Regions from separate parts of the Achromobacter sp. Root565 genome, predicted to be linked through region 2. Evidence: predicted binding sites of a transcription regulator. Region 2 holds the regulator's gene; the other holds the start of a gene.

Region 1 (9,863 bases), on a different contig from region 2:
GCCGTTGAGCCCTTCCATGAACGGAATCGTGAAGCCGAACCAGTCATTGAGCAGCAGGTTCACGCTGCCCGAGCGGCCAAAGATCAGCTGCATGGCCACTGCGCCCACGAAGGGCGGCATGATGAGCGGCAGCACGCCAAGCGTCTGGATCAGCAGCGCGCCGCGAAAATCGAAGCGCACCGTGAAGTACGCCAGCGGCACCGCGATCAGCGACGCCAGCAGCGCCGACCAGCCCGCTACGTACAGGCTGTTGAAGAACGCTTCCCGCATCAACGGCTGGTTGAAGAACGCGCCGAAATGACCGGTGGTGAAGCTGCCGTCGGCGTTGACGAACGCGCTGTGAAAGACCGTGCCCACCGGCACGGCCAGGAAAAGCAGCAGAAAGCCGAACACCAGCAGCGCCGCCAGGACTGGGCCGGCGGGCAGGCGCGAATGGCTCGAATGATTCATCGAGATTCCCGAATATCGTTGCCAGAAGACAGGCGCGGCCCCCGGCGGGCGGGTCAGGCCCGCCTGCCGAGTTCAGCGCATCCAGACGATCAGAGCGCGGCGGCTTGCCGTGCCAGCTTTACGGCTTCTTCGTAGTTGGCGCGCGCGCGGCCATTCCACTCGCCTTCAAGCTTCGTGATCTGCTGGTTGACGGCCGCGTCCTTCTTGTTGCCGGCAAAGATCGCCAGAAACGCGGGGTCGGCCGCCTGCTTGCTGTCGATCAGCGGCGCCCACGCCAGCTTGCGTGCCTGGTCCAGCAATTCCGCCGCCTTGCCGCTCTTGGCCTTGTCGCCCAGCTTGGCCTCGGCGTCGTAGATCGCCTTGGTGGCCGCCTGCAATTCCTTCAACCGGAACGTGACGGTCTGGTCGTACAGCGACTGCACGACGTAGTAGCGCGACTGCGACAGGTCCGCGTCGAAATGGACCTTGCTGCGCTTGGCGATTTCCGCCGGGTCGGGATAGCCCGGCGGAATCTTGCCGGCCAGCGCAGAGTAGGGCAGCACCGGCAGCCGCGAGATCTTCGGCTCCAGCAGCAGCTCCTGGCCCGCCTGGCTCAGCGTGAAGGCGATGAACTTCTTGCCTTCCTCGGTGTTCTTGGCGCCCTCGATCAGCGCGATGTTCGCCGGAACGATGGCAGTCTCCGACGGATAGACGAACTCGACGGGGAACTTGGAATACTTGCTCGACAGCCCGAAGAAGTCGATGACCGGTCCGGCGCCGAACTGGCCGTTGTTCACGCCGTCCGGCACGCCGAACGAACGCTCGGTGACGGCGCTGCTGTTGCCCGACATGCGCAGCAGTGTGTTCCAGCCGTCATCCCAGCCTTCGCCTTGCAGGATGGTTTCCACGGTCAAGTGCATCGTGCCCGAGCGCGACGGCGACGTGATGCCCACGTGGCCGAACCACTTGGGCGACAGCAGGTCCTTCCATTCGACGGGCGCGGGGATCTTGTGCGCCGCGATGTACCGCGTGTTGTAGATGATGCCGTAGCCCGCCAGCGCCTGGCCGAGGTACGTGCCGCCCGGGTCGTTGATGGGGTAGCTGCCGATCTTGTCCGGCACGTCCTTGTTCGCGATGTCGGCCGACTTGGCCAGCAGCTTGTCGCGTCCCAGCACTTCGAACGCATCCGGCGCGCTCGCCCAGAACACCTCGGGGCGCTGACCCGCCGGCGTCTCGCGCACGAAGGCGATGCCCGACACCGTGTTCTTGTTCAGGATTTCCAGCGTGATGCCTGGATTGGCTTTCTCGAAGGCGGTCTTGTAGGCCTGGGTCAGGTCCTTGGGGAACGACGTGATCACCGTGACGGTGCCGGCCAGGGCCGGCGCCGCGCAAACGGCCAACAGCGCTCCCGCCAGGGCTGTGCGCATAGCGTGCATGGTTTGTCTCCGTGGTTTTAGATTTGTCTGGAGACAGTACCGGCACGCCCGCCAAGCGTCCAATCAGAAATTTTGATGCGCGCCATCAGTGACGGCGCCACGTCGCTTGCCCAAATCAGGCTTGGGCCGACACGCCAGCCTGTTTGGCGGCCTGCGCCTGTTTCGCCAGGAGCTGCGAGATCTGGCCTTGGATCTGCACGGCCTGGGCATTGAGCGCCATGATCTGCTGCGCCTTCATTTCGGCCGACATGCCGCTCGCCTTCACTTTGGCGATCTGATCCATGATGCGCTTGAGCTGCTTTTGCAACTCCTTGATCTGACGGGTGTATTCGTCGTCGTTGTCGGTTTCTTCGGCGGCCTGCGCGTTACCGACCTTGGCGGCGCCCGGATTGTTCACGCGGATTTTTCCTTCCGCGCTCACCGACACGGCCTCCTGCCCCGAGGCGTTCTTCGCTTCCTTGTTGGCCTGAATCTTTTCGGCCCACATGTCGGCAAGGCTGCCGATGCGGGAGGTGCCGCTGATGCTGTTGATCGCCATGACTGTACCTTTGCCTGGGATTTCGGGGTTTCCACTAGTACGGCAATCCGGCGGCAAAACTTAAACGTTGCCCCCGTTCGATGGCCCCCTTTACACTGGCGCCCGCTCGCAGTCTGAAACCCTAATCCGTACCATCCCCCGGGGAATCCATGTCCAATTCCTACTTTCCGCGCTGGCGCCTGGCCGACGACGCCGAGCCCGGCGTCATCATCGCGCCCGATGAACGGCTGTCCTGGCCCAAGAACGTGGCCATGGGCGCTCAGCACGTCGTCGCGATGTTCGGCTCGACCGTCCTCGCGCCGCTGCTCATGGGATTCGATCCCAACGTCGCCATCCTGATGTCGGGAATCGGCACGCTGATCTTCTTCCTGTTTGTGGGTGGACGCGTGCCCAGCTACCTGGGTTCCAGCTTTGCATTCATCGGCGGCGTGATCGCGGTGACCGGCTATGCCGGCGGAGGCGCCAATGCCAATATCGGTGTGGCGCTGGGCGCCATCATCGCCTGCGGCTTGGCGTACACGCTGATCGGCGTGATCGTCTGGATCGTCAATGCGCGGGCGGGCGGCGGCGCCAACTGGATCGACACGCTGATGCCGCCCGTGGTGACGGGCGCGGTCGTCGCGGTCATCGGCTTGAATCTCGCGCCCATCGCCGCCAAGGGCGCCATGGGGGCGTCGGGCTTTGACAGCGCCATGGCCATCGTCACGATCGTGTGCGTCGGCGGCATCGCCGTTTACACACGCGGCATGGTGCAGCGCCTGCTGATCCTCGTCGGACTGATCCTCGCCTGCGTCGTTTACGCCGTGCTGGCCAACGGCCTGGGCCTGGGCAAACCCATCGACTTCAGCGCCGTGTCGGCCGCCGCCTGGTTCGGCCTGCCGCACTTCGCGGCGCCGGTCTTCAAGGCCGAGGCCATGGGTCTCATCGTGCCAGTCGCCATCATCCTGGTGGCCGAAAACTTGGGGCACGTGAAGGCCGTCAGCGCCATGACGGGCCGCGACCTGGACCGCTACCTGGGCCGAGCCTTCGTCGGCGACGGCGTGGCCACCATGGTGTCGGGCGCCGCCGGCGGCACGGGCGTCACCACCTACGCCGAAAACATCGGCGTGATGGCGGTCACCCGCATCTATTCCACGCTGGTGTTCGTGATCGCCGCCCTGATCGCCATCGTCCTGGGCTTTTCGCCCAAGTTCGGCGCGCTCATCCAGACGATCCCGGGACCGGTTCTGGGCGGCATGTCGGTGGTGGTGTTCGGCCTGATCGCCATTGCTGGCGCCCGCATCTGGGTGGTCAACCAGGTCGATTTCACCGACAACCGCAACCTCATCGTGGCCGCGGTCACGCTGGTGCTCGGCGCGGGCGACTTCACCATCAAGCTGGGCGACTTCACGCTGGGCGGCATCGGTACCGCCACGTTCGGCGCGATCATCCTGTACGCGCTGTTGCGCCGCACGAAGTAAACAACACGGGGTGTGGGCGGCGCAAAGACTATCGGCCAGTAGATTCCGGGCGCTAGCGCCTCCCGGAAAACCCGCAGTCCGCGCGGGCGTTGTTTGCGCCGAACTGGGCCGCCACGGCTTTTCGGCGCGAAATCGCCGGTTTTAGCGGGTTACAGCGGCGAAATGCGTCGAAAAGGGCGTTTTCTCCGGCGGCTTGCAATTCCCGTCGAGATTGACCACAATATGACTTTGATTGCCCCGGTTCCGACCCGAGCCGGGGTTTTGTTTTGGTCGCCCGCGCCGCTCGCCAGATTTTTCCAAGCATTAAATGGCAAGCCAATGGCAAGCCCATGGCAAGCGCGCTGGTCCTGCGGCCTTCACCGAGAACGCTCCTTCGGGGCGTTTTTCTACTTTTTGTTTGGGAAACGACATGTCTGCCATTCCTTTGACCGTGCGCGGGGCCGAGCGCTTGCAAGAAGAGCTCCAACGGCTGAAAACCGTCGAACGTCCTGCCGTGATCAACGCGATCGCCGAGGCTCGCGCGCAGGGTGATCTGTCGGAAAACGCCGAGTACGATGCCGCTCGCGAGCGCCAAGGTTTCATCGAGGGCCGGATTGCCGAGCTTGAGGGCACGCTTTCCAATGCCCACCTCATCGACCCGTCCTCGCTCGAGGCCGAAGGCCGCGCTGTGTTTGGCGCTACCGTCGACATCGAAGACCTGGATTCGGGCGATCGCGTCACCTACCAGATCGTCGGCGACGTCGAAGCTGATATCAAGTCCAACCTGATTTCCGTGTCCAGCCCCGTGGCTCGCGCGTTGATCGGCAAGAGCGAAGGCGATGTGGTCGAGGTCGTTGCCCCGGCTGGCGTTCGCGAGTACGAAGTCCTGGGCGTGCGTTACATCTGACGCAAGCGCCACAAGCAGTAAAAATGTCAAACCACCCTGGCCCGGACGCAACGTTCGTCTGAATTCCGCGGTACATTGCGGATCGCTATGGTGGACCGGGCGCGTAAAGCGCCCGTTTTTGTGCCTGGACTTACCTTTTTGCGGTCTTGCGGCTCGTGCCGCTGCGGGCTCCGGCGCGCAGGCTCAGCGCGCTGCCGGCGCGGCGCGGAATGCCGTGGCCGCCAGCCGTGGAGCGCTTGTTGGAAGGCCGCATGGGCTTGCCGTTCTTGTTGAGTTCGTCCTGAGGGACGTAACGCTTCTTGGCGGGTGCGGGCTCTTCGGATTCGCTGCGGCGCGGGCGTTTGGCAAGGGTCCTGCCTTCGGCGGCCAGCTTCTTGGGCGTGTAAGGCTCCGAGGCGCGGCGTTTGGCAGGCGCTTCGGGTTCCTGGGCGGCCAGCGCGGCGGGCTTGATGTTGCCGGGCAGCGGGCGGAACAGGATCAGGGTCTTGCCCAAGTGATGCACAGGCGCGCAGGATAGCGTCTCGCAGATCGTGGCGAGCATGGCGTCCCGGGCTTCACGGTCGTCGCCGCCCGCGCGAACCTTGATGAGGCCATGCGAAGTCAGCGCGAGATCGATTTCCTTCAGCACGGCGTCGGTCAACCCGTTGTCGCCAATCAGGACGACGGGGCGCAGAGGGTGAGCGGCGGACCGCAGGTCGCTGCGCTCACGAGAGGTAAGTTCTAATATAGGCATGCGTGGAATTGTACGGTAATGGCCAAGAATAAATTCTCTAAAGACTGGATTCACCAGCACATCAACGATCCCTATGTGAAGCTGGCGCAACAGAAGGGCTATCGCGCCCGCGCCGCTTTCAAGCTGATCGAGATTCTCGACACCGAAAAGCTGATGCGTCGGGGCGACCTGGTCATCGACCTGGGCTCCGCCCCGGGCAGTTGGTCACAGGTGGCGCGCGAGCGGCTCGCCGGGCCGGGCGGCATCGTGGACGGCCGCATCATCGCGCTGGACCTCCTGCCCATGGAGCCCGTCGCGGGCGTGGAATTCATCCAGGGCGACTTCCGCGAAGACGAAGTTTTGAAACAATTGGAAGACATGGTCGGATCCCGGGCGGTGGACCTTGTTATTTCCGACATGGCCCCCAACTTGTCCGGGGTGGGTATTGCCGATTCCGCGCGCATCCAGCATGTTTGCGAACTGGCGATGGAATTTTCCTGCGCCCACCTCAAGCCCAACGGGGCGCTGATCGTCAAGGCTTTCCACGGCACGGGCTTCTCGCAGATCGTGGAATCCTTCAAGAAGCGCTTCCGGCGGGTGGTCGAACGCAAACCGAAGGCCTCTCGGGACAAGTCCTCTGAAACCTTTCTGGTGGCGCGCGATCTGAAGTAACCCTTCTGTAATCATCCGGGGCAGATTGCCCTGGCCAAGAAAACCCCGGCCCGCCGAGACGACGACCAGAAAACTCAAGAATCAAATGTAATTAAATGGGCCCCACGGCTGCCAGGACGCAACTCCGTCCTACAGGTTAGAATGGGCTATTGACATACTTGTGACTGTGCCATACGCGGGTGCGCAGTCGCCGGTCGGAATCGAAAGCAGGAGATCGACCTTGAACAATTCATTTTCCAAAGTCGCTGTCTGGATGGTGATAGCCCTGGTGCTGTTCACCGTCTTCAAACAGTTCGACGGACGTGCCCAGACCCAGGACGGCGTGACCTACACGCAGTTCATGGACGACGCCAAGGCGGGACGCATCCGCAAGGTCGACGTTCAAGGCGACGTGCTGTACGTCACCCCGGACGCGGGCCGCGCCTATACGCTGACTTCGCCCGGCGATCTCTGGATGGTCTCCGATCTGCTGAAGTACGGCGTGCAAGTTTCGGGCAAGCCGCGCGAAGAGCAGTCGCTCCTGATGAGCATCTTCGTCTCGTGGTTCCCCATGCTGCTCCTGATCGGCGTATGGGTATTCTTCATGCGTCAGATGCAGGGCGGCGGCAAAGGCGGCGCATTCAGCTTCGGCAAATCGCGCGCCCGGATGCTCGACGAGAACACCAACCAGATCACCTTCGCCGATGTCGCTGGTTGCGACGAAGCCAAGGAAGACGTTCAGGAACTGGTCGACTTTCTGCGCGACCCCAGCAAGTTCCAGAAGCTGGGCGGCCGTATCCCGCGCGGCGTGCTGATGGTGGGTTCGCCCGGTACCGGCAAGACGCTGCTGGCCAAGGCCATCGCCGGCGAAGCCAAGGTGCCGTTCTTCAGCATCTCCGGCTCGGACTTCGTTGAAATGTTCGTCGGCGTGGGCGCGGCCCGTGTCCGCGACATGTTCGAAAACGCCAAGAAGCACGCTCCCTGCATCATCTTCATCGACGAAATCGATGCGGTGGGCCGCCAGCGTGGCGCCGGCCTGGGTGGCGGCAACGACGAACGCGAACAGACCCTGAACCAGATGCTGGTTGAAATGGACGGCTTCGAATCCGGCCAGGGCGTCATCGTGATCGCCGCGACCAACCGTCCCGACGTGCTCGATCCGGCGCTGCTGCGTCCGGGCCGTTTCGACCGCCAGGTTGTGGTGCCGCTGCCCGATATCCGTGGCCGCGAGCAGATCCTGAAGGTCCATATGCGCAAGGTTCCGCTGTCGCCCAACGTCGACGCGACCATCCTGGCGCGCGGCTGCCCGGGGTTCTCCGGCGCCGACCTGGCCAACCTGGTCAACGAAGCTGCGCTGTTCGCCGCCCGCCGCAATGGCCGCACGGTGGATATGTCCGACTTTGAAAAGGCCAAGGACAAGATCATCATGGGCGCCGAGCGCCGCTCCATCGTGATGCCCGAAGAGGAACGCAAGAACACCGCGTACCACGAATCCGGCCACGCGATCGTCGCGCGCATGCTGCCCAAGACGGACCCGGTCCACAAGGTCACCATCATCCCGCGCGGCCGTGCGCTTGGCGTGACGATGCAGCTTCCGGAAACCGACCGCTACAGCATGGACAAGGGCCGTCTGCTGTCCACGATCGCCGTGTTGTTTGGCGGCCGTATCGCGGAAGAGATCTTCATGGACCAGATGACGACTGGCGCTTCGAACGACTTCGAACGCGCCACCGCCATCGCCCGCGACATCGTCACGCGCTACGGCATGACCGACGAACTGGGTCCCATGGTCTACGCCGAGAACGAAGGCGAAGTCTTCCTGGGCCGCAGCGTCACGAAGACCACGCACATGTCCGAAGCCACCATGCAGAAGGTGGACACCGAGATCCGCCGCATCATCGACGAGCAGTACGGCGTCGCGCGCAAGATCCTGGAAGACAACCGTGACAAGGTCGAAGTCATGACCTCGGCGCTGCTCGAATGGGAAACCATCGACTCCGACCAGATTAACGACATCATTGAGGGCCGCCCCCCACGTCCCCCGAAGACGCCGCAAGGCCCGTCGGACACGTCCGATACGCCGCCGACCGGCCTGGCTGCAGGCGGTAGCACGGCAGCTGCGGTCTGAGGTTCTTCGTTCTGGTTTATGGCAAATAACTTCCTTTGCGGGCGCTTCGAGTTTGATCTCGAGCGCCCGCTTGTCATGGGCATCGTCAATGTCACGCCGGACTCTTTTTCCGACGGCGGCGAGCACGACGATACTGATTCCGCCGTGGCGCACGCGCGCCGGCTGATCGAGGAAGGCGCCCAGATCCTGGACTTGGGCGGCGAATCGACCCGTCCGGGCGCCGATCCCGTTTCCGTCGCTGACGAGCTCGACCGGCTACTGCCGGTGGTGGAGGCGCTCCGCGACTGCGGCGTGCCGCTATCCATCGACACGTTCAAGCCTGAGGTCATGCGGGCCACGCTGGACGCTGGCGCGGACATGATCAACGACATCTACGGCTTCAGGCAGCCGGGCGCGATTGAGGCGGTATCGCAATCGCGCTGCGGCCTGTGCGTCATGCACATGAAAGGCGAGCCTCGCACCATGCAGGCGGCGCCGCCCGAGTACACCGACCTGATCGGTGAAATCGGCCTGTTCCTGGGGGCTCGTGCGCAAAAGCTGCGCGCGGCCTGGATCGATCCTCGGCGCATCGTGCTGGACCCCGGTTTCGGGTTTGGCAAGACGGCCGACCAGAATTTTCAACTGCTGCGCCGGCTGTCCAGCCTGCGCAGTACCGGTTATCCATTGCTGATCGGCCTGTCGCGCAAAAACATGATCGGCCAGGCCACCGGCCGGCCGGTCGGCGACCGGCTGCCCGGCAGCATTGCCGCTGCGCTTGCCTGCGTCGCGCGTGGCGCCTCCATCGTGCGCGTGCACGATGTTGCGGCCACGGTGGATGCGCTTAAGGTATGGCAGGCGGCTGAACAAGGAGCAATCAGTTCATGATTCGACGCAAATATTTCGGTACCGATGGCGTACGCGGTGAAGTGGGCGGTCCGGTGATCAACGCCGAATTCGCGCTGCGCCTGGGTTACGCGGCTGGCCGCGTGCTGGCACGCGAGCACGCGGTGCGCGGCGCAACGCGCCCGCAGGTCGTCATCGGCAAGGACACCCGGATTTCCGGCTACATGCTGGAATCCGCGCTGGAAGCGGGCCTGTCGGCCGCCGGCATCGACGTGCTGCTGGCCGGCCCGATCCCCACGCCCGCGGTGGCCTACCTGACCCGCGCGCTGCGCCTGGTCGCCGGCATCGTCATCAGTGCGTCGCACAATCCCTATCAGGACAACGGCATCAAGTTCTTCTCGGCGCAGGGCATGAAGCTGCCCGACGAAATCGAGGCCGATATCGAGGCCGCGCTGGACGAGCCCCTGGGCTGCGTCAGCTCGGAAGGACTGGGGCGCGCGCGCCGCATGGGCGACGCCCAGGGCCGCTACATCGAGTTCTGCAAGAGCACGTTCCCCAACGATCTGGACCTGAACGGCATGACGATCGTGGTCGACGCCGCGCACGGCGCCGCCTACAACATCGCCCCGCACGTCTTCCGTGAACTGGGCGCCGAGGTCCACGCGATCGGCGTGAACCCCGACGGCTTCAACATCAACAAGGGCGTGGGCGCGCTGCACCCCGAGCTGCTGGCCAAGGAAGTCAAGACGCGCGGCGCCCAGCTTGGCATTGCGCTGGACGGCGACGCCGACCGACTGCAGA
Region 2 (9,863 bases):
TGTTTCCGCCGAGCTGCTGGGGCCGCCCGTGATGGCGACGCGCAGCGGCATGCGGAAATACTCGGCGATGCCTTTCAGTTCTTCCTTCGGCACGATGCTGACCAGCCACATCACCAGGAAGAACGCCATCATTGCCGTAATGAAGTCGGCGTACGCGATCTTCCAGCTGCCCCCGTGGTGCCCGCCGCCCTTGACCTTCTTGCGGCGGATCACCACACGGTGATTATTTACCGTGCTCATGGCCCGCTCCGTCAGGCCTTGCCGGTCGACTTGGTCTGCCGGACGTGCTCTTCCAGCTCACCGAAGGTGGGCCGCACCGCCGAGAACAGCACCTTGCGTCCGAACTCCACCGCAAGCTGAGGCGGGTAGCCGTTCATGCTGGCCAGCAGCGTCGTCTTGATGCATTCGAGCACCTTCATGGCTTCGTCCGTGCGGCGCTCCACGCGGGAGGCCAGCGGACCCACAAAGCCGTACGCCAGCAAAATACCCAGGAACGTGCCGACCATGGCCTTGGAGATCAGGTCACCCAGGATGGCGGGCGGCTGATCCACGGCGGCCAGCGCCTTGATCACGCCCAGCACCGCGGCCACGATACCGAAAGCAGGCAGGCCGTCGGCCATCTGCTGCAGCGCATGAGCCGGCACTTCGCGCTCGTGGCGGTAGGTTTCGATTTCCTCGTCCATGAGCGTCTCGATCTCGAACGAGCTCATGTTGCCGCTGATCATGATGCGCAGGTAGTCCGTGATGAACTCCATGAGCTTCTCGTCTTTGGCGATACGGGGATATTCGCTGAAGATCGGGCTGGAGCCCGGATCCTCGATATGCGACTCGATGGCCATCAGGCCTTCGCGGCGCGCCTTGTTCAGCAGCACGTACAGGAGCGCCATCAGCTCCATGTAGACGTCCTTGCCGTAGCGCGAGCTCTTGAGCGCGTCCGGAAGCGCCTTCTTGACCAGCATCAGCGACTTCTTGCTGTTGCCCGCCAGGAACGCTCCGAACGCCGCGCCGAAGATCAGCGTCAGCTCGAAGGGCTGGTAAAGCGCGCCCATGTGTCCGCCCAGCGCCATGAAGCTGCCGACGACCGACACGATCACCACAAGAAAACCGATAACAATCAACACAACGGGCCCCTGCCAACGAAGTCTATAACTTGCGTCAATGATCCCCTGTCCCCCCTGCCCCAAAAAGGCGGGTTAGGGGGTGTTTTTCAGGGCTTTTGATGTATTTGGACGCCCGATCAGGTCGGAGCGGCGGTCGCAATGGGGGCTGGGCGGCTGCCGGCGCGTGCTTTTGCCGCCGCGCGGGTCTTGCCGGCGCGCGGTGGCGGACGGCAGATGGCGCACACGAAATCCGACTGAGGATCGTGGGCGTGGGCGATGAAATGACCGCCGCACTGCCGGCACGCGGAAAGCTGCAGCATGCCGCTGTCGAAGAATCGCACCAGCATCCACGCCCGGGTGAAGCTCAGGACGGGCTCGGCGTCCGCAGTCTCCTGCCCTGCGTTCTCGAGATACAGGCGATACGCGTCGATGGTGGCGCGTATGCCCTTGCTGGTGGTGCGCGTATTCAGGAACGAATACACGTTATAGAAGAGAGAGGAATGAATATTCGGCAGCCAGGTCATGAACCAGTCAACCGAAAAAGGCAGCATGCCCTTGGGTGGCGAGCAGCCGCGGATTTCGCGATACAGGCGGGCGAGGCGATCATGGCTGAGGCTGGTTTCAGCCTCAAGCACCTGAAGGCGCGCGCCCAGCGTAATCATGGAGCTGGCAAGCAGGATGTCGTCCGCTTCCTGGGAAACGCTCTTGGAGGCCATGACAGGTGTGTCCGAGTGGGATTCGCGAGGCCGTCAGGCCAGTTCTTCGACAGGCTGCTTGGCGAGCAGGATGGTTGCATGTGCTTGCTGCAGTGCACCACCCAGAACGTCGTGGGTCAGCGCCGACAGCAGGCTGTAATCGTCAAAACGGAAGCGGCACAGCAGCGAGCTGGAGCTGGCCAGTTTCACGAGTTGCGCCGGCGAGAGACGCATGAGAATGTCAGCGACTTCGTTACTGAAACCCAGGCGGAACATCGATGCGGCGAAATCGTCCCGCAACATGCGCTGAGCCAGTAACAGATACGACAGATTCACTTCGCGAATGTCTGCCAGCAAAGAATTTTCGACTTGTTGCACGCTGTACTCCCTATCCCTATCCCACCCGAGGGGCTTGATTACTCGTGGCGTCAGGCAACGTTTGTTACCTGTCCGCTTGCTGCATCCTGTTTTAATGCGAAATGTATCATTTGTTCGCAAATTAAGTAAAATTTACCACAGGTCATGTCATTTTCTATGACTTATATGACAAATCTTTGTTGATGTTGCGCAACGTGCCTTTCTAGACACACCTTGACATACAAGTTCGTGACAAATTCTCGCCAATTTGCCAAATAAGCATTCAAAACGTTGCGTACTTCCTGAAATGAACGGCCGCCCATTGCCGACAATGCCAACTTAGCGATTCTTAAGATTCGCCCGCATTACCGTAGCCGCGCTTGTCGACAATGTCGCAAATTGGCAACACGACCGCGCTTCACGATGGACTCCGCCAGAATTCCCGCAATGCCCCACGCAGATGACAGCCTGGTCGAATATGCGCCGCTAGTTCGGAAGCTGGCCCTGCAATTGCTCGCCCGGCTACCCGCCAGCGTCGAACTCGACGACTTGATACAAGCCGGCATGATCGGCCTGCTCGACGCCGTCCGCCGTTACCAGGAAACCGCGGACGCGCAGTTCGAGACCTACGCCACGACACGTATCCGTGGCGCGATGCTTGACGAGCTTCGCGGCCAGGATTGGTTGCCGCGCAGCGTGCGCACGAAGGCGCGCAAGATCGACCAAGCGATCCAGTTTCTGGAACAGCGTTTGATGCGCGCGCCCACCGAGGCCGAGATCGCGGCGCAGCTCGAGCTGCCGATCGACGAATACCAGACGCTGCTGCACGACGCGCAAGGCGTGCAGATCGTCCACTATGAAGACTTCACCACCGAGCCGGATTCGGCGTCCGGCCAGGCCGACTGGTCCGCCACGCTGAATCACGGCGCGCCCAGCGGCAACCCGCTGGACTCGCTGCTGGCCGGCGACTTCCGGCAGGCTCTGGTTCACGCCATCGACGCCCTGCCCGACCGCGAAAAGCTGTTGCTGTCGCTGTGTTACGAGCAGGGGCTGAACCTGAAGGAAATCGGCGCGATCATGAATGTGACCGAGGCACGGGTGTGCCAGTTGCGGTCGCAGGCGACCGCGCGCATCCGGGCGCGGCTGAAGGATCAGGCCTGGCAGGAATTGCCCCAGGAGGGGCAGATCGCGCAGATCATCTGATTTTCCCGGCCTGCGGACGCCGGGCGGCTTTCAGCCAGCGCGGATTCAGGGGGAAAATCGGACCTTGTTCATGCCTTCCGGGGCGCGGTGGGGCTGCTAGCCTTTCGGTCTAGCCCACAACGCGTGCGCGGCGAACCGCAAGAGCCTCGCAGCGCACCACGACCATCCCGGAATTTCGCCATGAGCGCACCCGACCGCTTGACGCAGGCCATTTCTGACGCCTACGACGAAACCCCCTATCTTTCCCTGCCCTTTTCGTACACCGCGCCAGGCAGCCTGCGCGCCGTGGCGCATCTGTATGGGATTTCCACGCCTGAATTGAGCCGCGCCCGCGTGCTGGAACTCGGCTGCGCGGCAGGCGGCAACCTGCTGCCCTTCGCAATGGCCTATCCCGAGGCGCGCGCGGTCGGTGTCGACCTGTCGCCGCAACAGATCGAAGCGGGCCAGCGCGCGGCCGAGGCCGCCGGCGCACGCAATCTCGATCTGCACGCCATGAGCCTGACCGACATCACGCCCGAGTTCGGCACGTTCGACTACATCATTTGCCACGGCGTATTCAGCTGGGTGCCGCCGGAAGTGCGTGACGCGATCCTGCGCATCTGCAAGGAGAACCTCGCGCCCGAGGGCGTCGCCTATATCAGCTACAACACCTACCCGGGCTGGAAGGCGTCGGACGTCATTCGCGACGCCATGATGCTCAACAGCTTCGGTGCGCAAACGCCGCAAGAGAAGCTGGCGCGCGCCAAGGACATGCTCGGCCTTATTGAAAACGGCCTGTGGGAAAACAATCCCCTGCAGTCGGCGCTGCAGCACACCGCGCAGAAGCTGCGCGGCCAAAGCGATCACTACCTGCTTCACGAATACCTGGAAGCCGTCAACACGCCCTGCTACTTCCTGGAGTTTGCGGCGGCGGCGCAACAGGCCGGCCTGGCTTATGTGACCGATGCCGAACCGCAACTGTCGTTCCCCTCCACATACGGTTCGCGTGTGGCACTGGGCCTGAACGGGCTGGCCGTCAACGCCGGCCGCGAGATGCGGGAACAGTATCTGGACTTCGCCATCGGCCGCTCGTTCCGCAAGAGCCTTCTGATTCACGCCGAACGCGCCGGCATGATCCTGGAGCAGCCCGAAGGCAGCGCCTTCGAGGGCATGCACCTGGCTGCCGACCTGCGCGCCCAACCCGGCGCCGCGGCTGCCCCGCAACAACGGCAATACCAGTCCGCGCGCGGCGCCACGCTGACCTCGCATGACCCGGTCGCCCATACGCTGATGGACATGCTGGGCGAGTCGTGGCCGCAGTCGGTGACGTTCGGCGCCGTCCGCGAAGCCGCCAGCAAGCACGCGCCTGCCGCCACCCAGGACGAGATGACCGCCGCGTTGCTGGCCCATGTCATCGCGCTCGTGCAATCGAATGCGCTGTACTACCGCCTGGAGCCGTCGCCGTATCAGGCGCCGCAATCCAAGCCCGTGCTCATCACGGGCGCCCTGAATCTGCTGCCCGAAGCCATCCGGCCCAACACGCAGGTCAGCCTGCATAACTTCTGGCATCAGGGCGTGACGCCGCCGGCCGATCCGCTGAGCCGGCACATCATGAGCCTGATGGATGGATCGCGCGGCGCGACCGAACTGCGCAGCGCCGTGCGCGACGCGCTGACGACCGGCCGCCATCCGCATCCGAACGGCCAGTCTTACAAAGGCGCCCGCAATCTGGAGCCGGTCGCGCAGGAATTTCTTAATTCCCTGCTGACCGAATTGCGCCGCAGCGGCCTCATCTTGAATTAAGCGCACGGCGTCCTGCCGGTCCTCCAGGGGAAACCGGCAGGAAATCCGGCTGTCCATCGTGCAAATTTACGATTGCCGAAAAAAAAGCCTAAAGATTGATTTTTGACTGCCGTAATCCTGGCAACGGAGAAATTCGAAGACACAAGTCAAAGAATTCTTCCCGTTACAAAGATGGGCGGCCCCGCTGCCCGGTTTGAAGAAGCCTTTCTCTCTTGGGAGCCTAAACATGGCTGCAGTCATCAATACCAACTACTTGTCGCTCGTTGCTCAGAACAACCTGAACAAGTCGCAATCTTCCCTGGGCACCGCCATCGAGCGCCTGTCGTCGGGCCTGCGCATCAACAGCGCCAAGGACGACGCCGCCGGTATGGCCATTGCCAACCGCTTCACCGCGAACGTCAAGGGCCTGACCCAAGCCGCTCGTAACGCCAACGACGGCATCTCGCTGGCTCAAACGACGGAAGGCGCTGCCTCCGAAGTCAACACCCACCTGCAACGCGTTCGCGAACTGTCCGTGCAAGCCGCCAACGGCAGCTACTCGCAAGAACAGCTGAACTCGATGCAAGACGAAATCAACCAGCGTCTGTCGGACATCGATCGCATCTCGCAACAAACCGACTTCAACGGCGTGAAGGTTCTGTCGGATTCGGCCAAGCCCCTGACGCTGCAAGTCGGCGCCAACGACGGCGAAACGATCACCCTGAACCTGACCGAAATCAGCGTCAAGACGCTGGGTCTGGACGGCTTCAACGTCAACGGCTCGGGCGTGACCCAGAACCGTTCGGCTACCGTGTCCGACCTGCAAGCTGCTGGCGGCGTGGCCACCGGTAACGACTGGAAGGTTACGACGACGCACGCTGCTGCTACCGCCGACCAAACGTTCGCCAAGCTGGAAAACGGCAACACCGTCAGCGTTGGCGCAGGCGCCACCGGCGTGACGTACACGTACGACGCCGCCAACAAGAACTTCACGTTCACCGACAAGTCGGCTTCGGACGCTGCTGCTGTTACCGCCCTGGCCACCTCGCTGCGCCCGGCTACCGGCACCACCTCCGGCACCTACACGCACAGCAACGGCTCGGCTTCGACCTCGTTCGACGTCGACGCGACCGGCAAGGTCACCATCGGCGGCCAAGACGCGTTCCTGGACGCCGCTGGCAACCTGACCACCAACAGCTCCAGCGCCACGGCTGCTACGCTGAACACCGTCATGGCAGCTGCCTCGAACGGCAGCGGCGGCGCCGGCAACTCGTCGGTCTCGATCGGCGGCAAGACGTACTCGAACACCGGTACGGCCAACCAACTGTCGTTCACCAACACCATCGCTACCGATGCGCTGCTGGCTAACGTCAAGGCCAACGCCACCGCCGGCGGCGTGATCGTCAAGCTGGGTCAAGGCATCACCAGCGCCAACGTCACGTTCACGAGCGGCAAGTCGACCGACACCTACGTCGACGACAAGGGCACGTTCACCACGACCAAGACGTACGACACGACCTACACCGTTGACCCGAACACGGGCAAGGCCACGGTCAAGAGCGGCACGGGCACCGGCGACTACGAAGCCAAGATCGGTAAGGAAGCCAAGGTCAACAGCTCCGGCAAGCTGACCACGGAAGACACCAGCAAGGGCACGAAGACCACCGATCCGATGAAGACGCTGGACGCCGCCTTCACGAAGCTGGACAAGCTGACCGGCGAACTGGGTGCTGTGCAGAACCGTCTGGAATCGACGATCGCCAACCTGAACAACGTGGTCAACAACCTCTCCAACGCTCGTTCGCGTATTCAAGACGCCGACTACGCCACGGAAGTGTCGAACATGTCCAAGGCTCAGATCCTGCAACAAGCTGGTACCTCGGTTCTGGCGCAAGCCAACCAAGTGCCGCAAACCGTGCTGTCGCTGCTGCGTTAATTCTCGGCAAACGGTACGAACAGCCAGGAAAGCCACGGCTTTCCCGGCTGCAGACCGGGCAAGGCCCTTCGCGCCTTACCCGGTCACCCCAAAAACCCGCTTCTGGCGGGTTTTTTTTCGTCTGCCAGGCGCCGGGCGCTTTGGGGAAAGTGGCGCGGAATTCCGACGCTGATTCGCGGAATGAACGGGGGTGGCGATTCGTAGAATTGCCACATTCCTCGTACTCCGGGCTTCTCGCCTGTCCGTCACCCGCATCCATGTCGAATCCGGCTTACCACCACCGCCAGGCAATTGCCGAACCGGGACTTCTGGCGACCAGCCACTCCCCCCTGAACCTGCAGGCTACCGCCTATCTCTACGGCGTCGAGGCGCCGGCGCTGGGCAAGGCCCGTGTGCTGGGCGTGGGCTGCGGCACCGGCAAGGGGCTTTTTCCCTTCGCCCTGGCCTACCCCGAGGCGCAGGTCACGGGCATCCACGCGTCTGAAGCCGTCATCGCGCAAGGCCGCGACATGGCCGCCGCGCTGGGCCTGACGAATCTCACGCTGCTGGCGCAGGACTATGCCGAGCTGGATCCGGGCGCAGGTCCCTTCGACTACATCATCGTCACCGGCCTCTACAGCTATCTGCCGCCCGGCGAGGCTCAAGCCCTGCTGGAGCGCTGCGGCAGGCTGTTGTCGCCGAACGGCATCCTGTATGTGGATTACCACGTCTACCCCGGCGCGAAAGCCCAGGAAGTCGTGCGCGACGCCATCATGCTGCACGGCCACGCCGCGCAGACAGAAGACCAGTTCCGCGCCAGCGCGCTGGCCGCGCTGACCTTGTTCAACGATGGGATTGCGGCGTCCAACCCGATCGGCAATCACCTCGCGACGGCCGCGGCGCAGTTCCAGCGCGCCTTCGACGGCCAGACGCAGGACACGGTGGTCCCGGTCGCCAGCAATCCCTGCTACTTCGTCGAGTTTGCGGGCCGGGCGGCCGAGGCCGGACTGGGTTACGTGGGCGACGCCCAGCCCCTTTCCGAAATCGCCCTGAACATGGGGCAGAACGTCTCGCTGACCCACAGCCTGCTGACCATGGGCCAGCCTGCCAGCGTCAGGCAGCAATACCTGGATTTCGCGACCGGACGCGGATTCCGGCAAAGCCTTCTCACCACCCAGGCCGCCGCCGAACAGCTCCAGCCGCGGCCGGACCTGAGCCGGCTCAAGGACCTGCGCTGGGCGTGCGGCGCGCAGCGCCTGGCCGCCAACGGGCAGGAGGTGGGTGCGACCTATGTGAACCACCTGGGCCGCGGCCTGGTGACCACGGAAGCGCACATGGTCAAGCTGATGGACACGCTTGCCCACGCCTGGCCCGGGTCCCTGCCCTATACGACATTGGTCGCCGTGCTGATGCACGCGGAGGGGCTGGACGACGGCGCCGCGCGCAAGCTGCTCGACAAGTCGCTGACGACGCTGATGGAGCACGATCTGGCGCATTTCTGCGTCGAAGCGGGCCCTTACGATCGTGAAGACAACGCGCCGGTCCGCCCGGTTGCCTGCCTGAACGTCGCGCTGTCCGAACAGCTTGCGCAAGGCGTTCCGCTGCGGTTCAACCTGTGGCACGAACCCGTCAAGCTGATCCTGACGCCCGATTTTCAGACCATGGCGGACCGGCTTGCCCAAGGGCTGCCGCTGCTGCAGGTAAGCACCGCGCCTGAAACGACCGAAGCAGGTATCCCGCGGGACACATCGGGCCTCCTGGAATTGCTGGGCCTGCTCAAGCGTTATGGGCTGCTGCAGGGGGCAGCGTCGGCGTGGGCCGCGCTGCTCAACGAGGCGCTGACCGCCAGCCACGGCGACGCGCAGCTCTTTGGACTGTATGCCGGCGCCCTGGCACGCGTCAGCCTGAATCAGCGCGTTCTGGCGGCCGGCTCGATGGCCGGTGGCCTGCCGCCGGCCGCGGCGACGCTTGCCATGCGCATCCAGGACCTGCTGACCGAACGGCAATACGACAAGGCCGAAGGCCTGGCGCGCCAGCTCATCAAGACGGTCCCGGGCGCCTCCGCGGCCTGGGAGCCCCTGGCTGTCACGCTGTGCAACTCCGGCAGGTTCCGCCAGGCGCTCGCGCCGGCGCTCAAGATGCTGGAATTGGCGCCCGCGCGGGCCCAAAGCTATATCGTGCTGTCGTCCTGCCTGACGGCGCTCACCCGCACTTCCGAAGCCATCGGCGCGGCGCGCCGCGCGGTGGAGCTTGCGCCTCGCGACGCCTCCACGCATGGCGTGCTGGGCGATGCGCTGTGTTCGGAGCTGCGCTACAAGGAAGCACAGGCAAGCTGCCTGACCGCGTTGTCGCTGGATCCCTATCAGGAAAAGGCCAGAACCAACCTGGGCAAGATCCTGCTGGATCGCGGTGATGCGGAAGGCGCCGTGACCGCCGCCAAGGCCGCGGTGTCGATCGCGCCCAAGGCGCTCATCGCGCACAACAACCTGCTGTTTTCGCTGAACTACTCCCCGTCCGCGACCGCGGAAGAGGTGTTCGACGCCTACCGCCAGTTCAATCAGGTCCATTGCGAGGGCCTGCGGTCGACGTGGCGTCCCCATGCGAACCTCCGTGACGCCAAGCGCCGCATCCGCGTGGCTTACGTGTCTCCGGACTTCCGCCAGCATTCGGGCAACAACTTCATCGAGCCCTTGCTGTCGCATCACGACCGCGAGAACCTTGAACTGCATGCCTACGCGGAATTCGTCGCGGAAGACCCCGTCACCACCCGCTTCAAGCGCTATTTCGACGCCTGGACGCCTACCGCCGGCATGAGCGACGCGGCGCTTGCCG

What was found. The regulator FliA, encoded in region 2, starts transcription of late flagellar genes. The targets are predictions, from matches to a motif close to CTAAAGTTTNNNNNNNNNNNGCCGNTA.
Region 1: a site for FliA is predicted at 2,441-2,467, ahead of ASD71_RS24600 (FlxA-like family protein). Genes of this name have one in related genera too.

Annotation. Positions count from the first base shown of each region.
Region 1 is NZ_LMGO01000007.1:64,119-73,981, reverse strand. It holds gene ASD71_RS24610 (iron ABC transporter permease) at 1-450, opposite strand, end outside; gene ASD71_RS24605 (ABC transporter substrate-binding protein) at 540-1,865, opposite strand; gene ASD71_RS24600 (FlxA-like family protein) at 1,981-2,403, opposite strand; gene ASD71_RS24595 (solute carrier family 23 protein) at 2,553-3,863, shown strand; gene greA (transcription elongation factor GreA) at 4,273-4,749, shown strand; gene ASD71_RS24585 (YhbY family RNA-binding protein) at 4,880-5,482, opposite strand; gene ASD71_RS24580 (RlmE family RNA methyltransferase) at 5,501-6,133, shown strand; gene ftsH (ATP-dependent zinc metalloprotease FtsH) at 6,354-8,240, shown strand; gene folP (dihydropteroate synthase) at 8,259-9,104, shown strand; gene glmM (phosphoglucosamine mutase) at 9,101-9,863, shown strand, end outside.
Region 2 is NZ_LMGO01000006.1:385,476-395,338, reverse strand. It holds gene motB (flagellar motor protein MotB) at 1-240, opposite strand, end outside; gene motA (flagellar motor stator protein MotA) at 252-1,121, opposite strand; gene flhC (flagellar transcriptional regulator FlhC) at 1,238-1,816, opposite strand; gene flhD (flagellar transcriptional regulator FlhD) at 1,850-2,173, opposite strand; gene ASD71_RS23165 (RNA polymerase sigma factor FliA) at 2,600-3,355, shown strand; gene ASD71_RS23160 (methyltransferase regulatory domain-containing protein) at 3,536-5,137, shown strand; gene ASD71_RS23155 (flagellin) at 5,364-7,052, shown strand; gene ASD71_RS23150 (methyltransferase domain-containing protein) at 7,310-9,863, shown strand, end outside.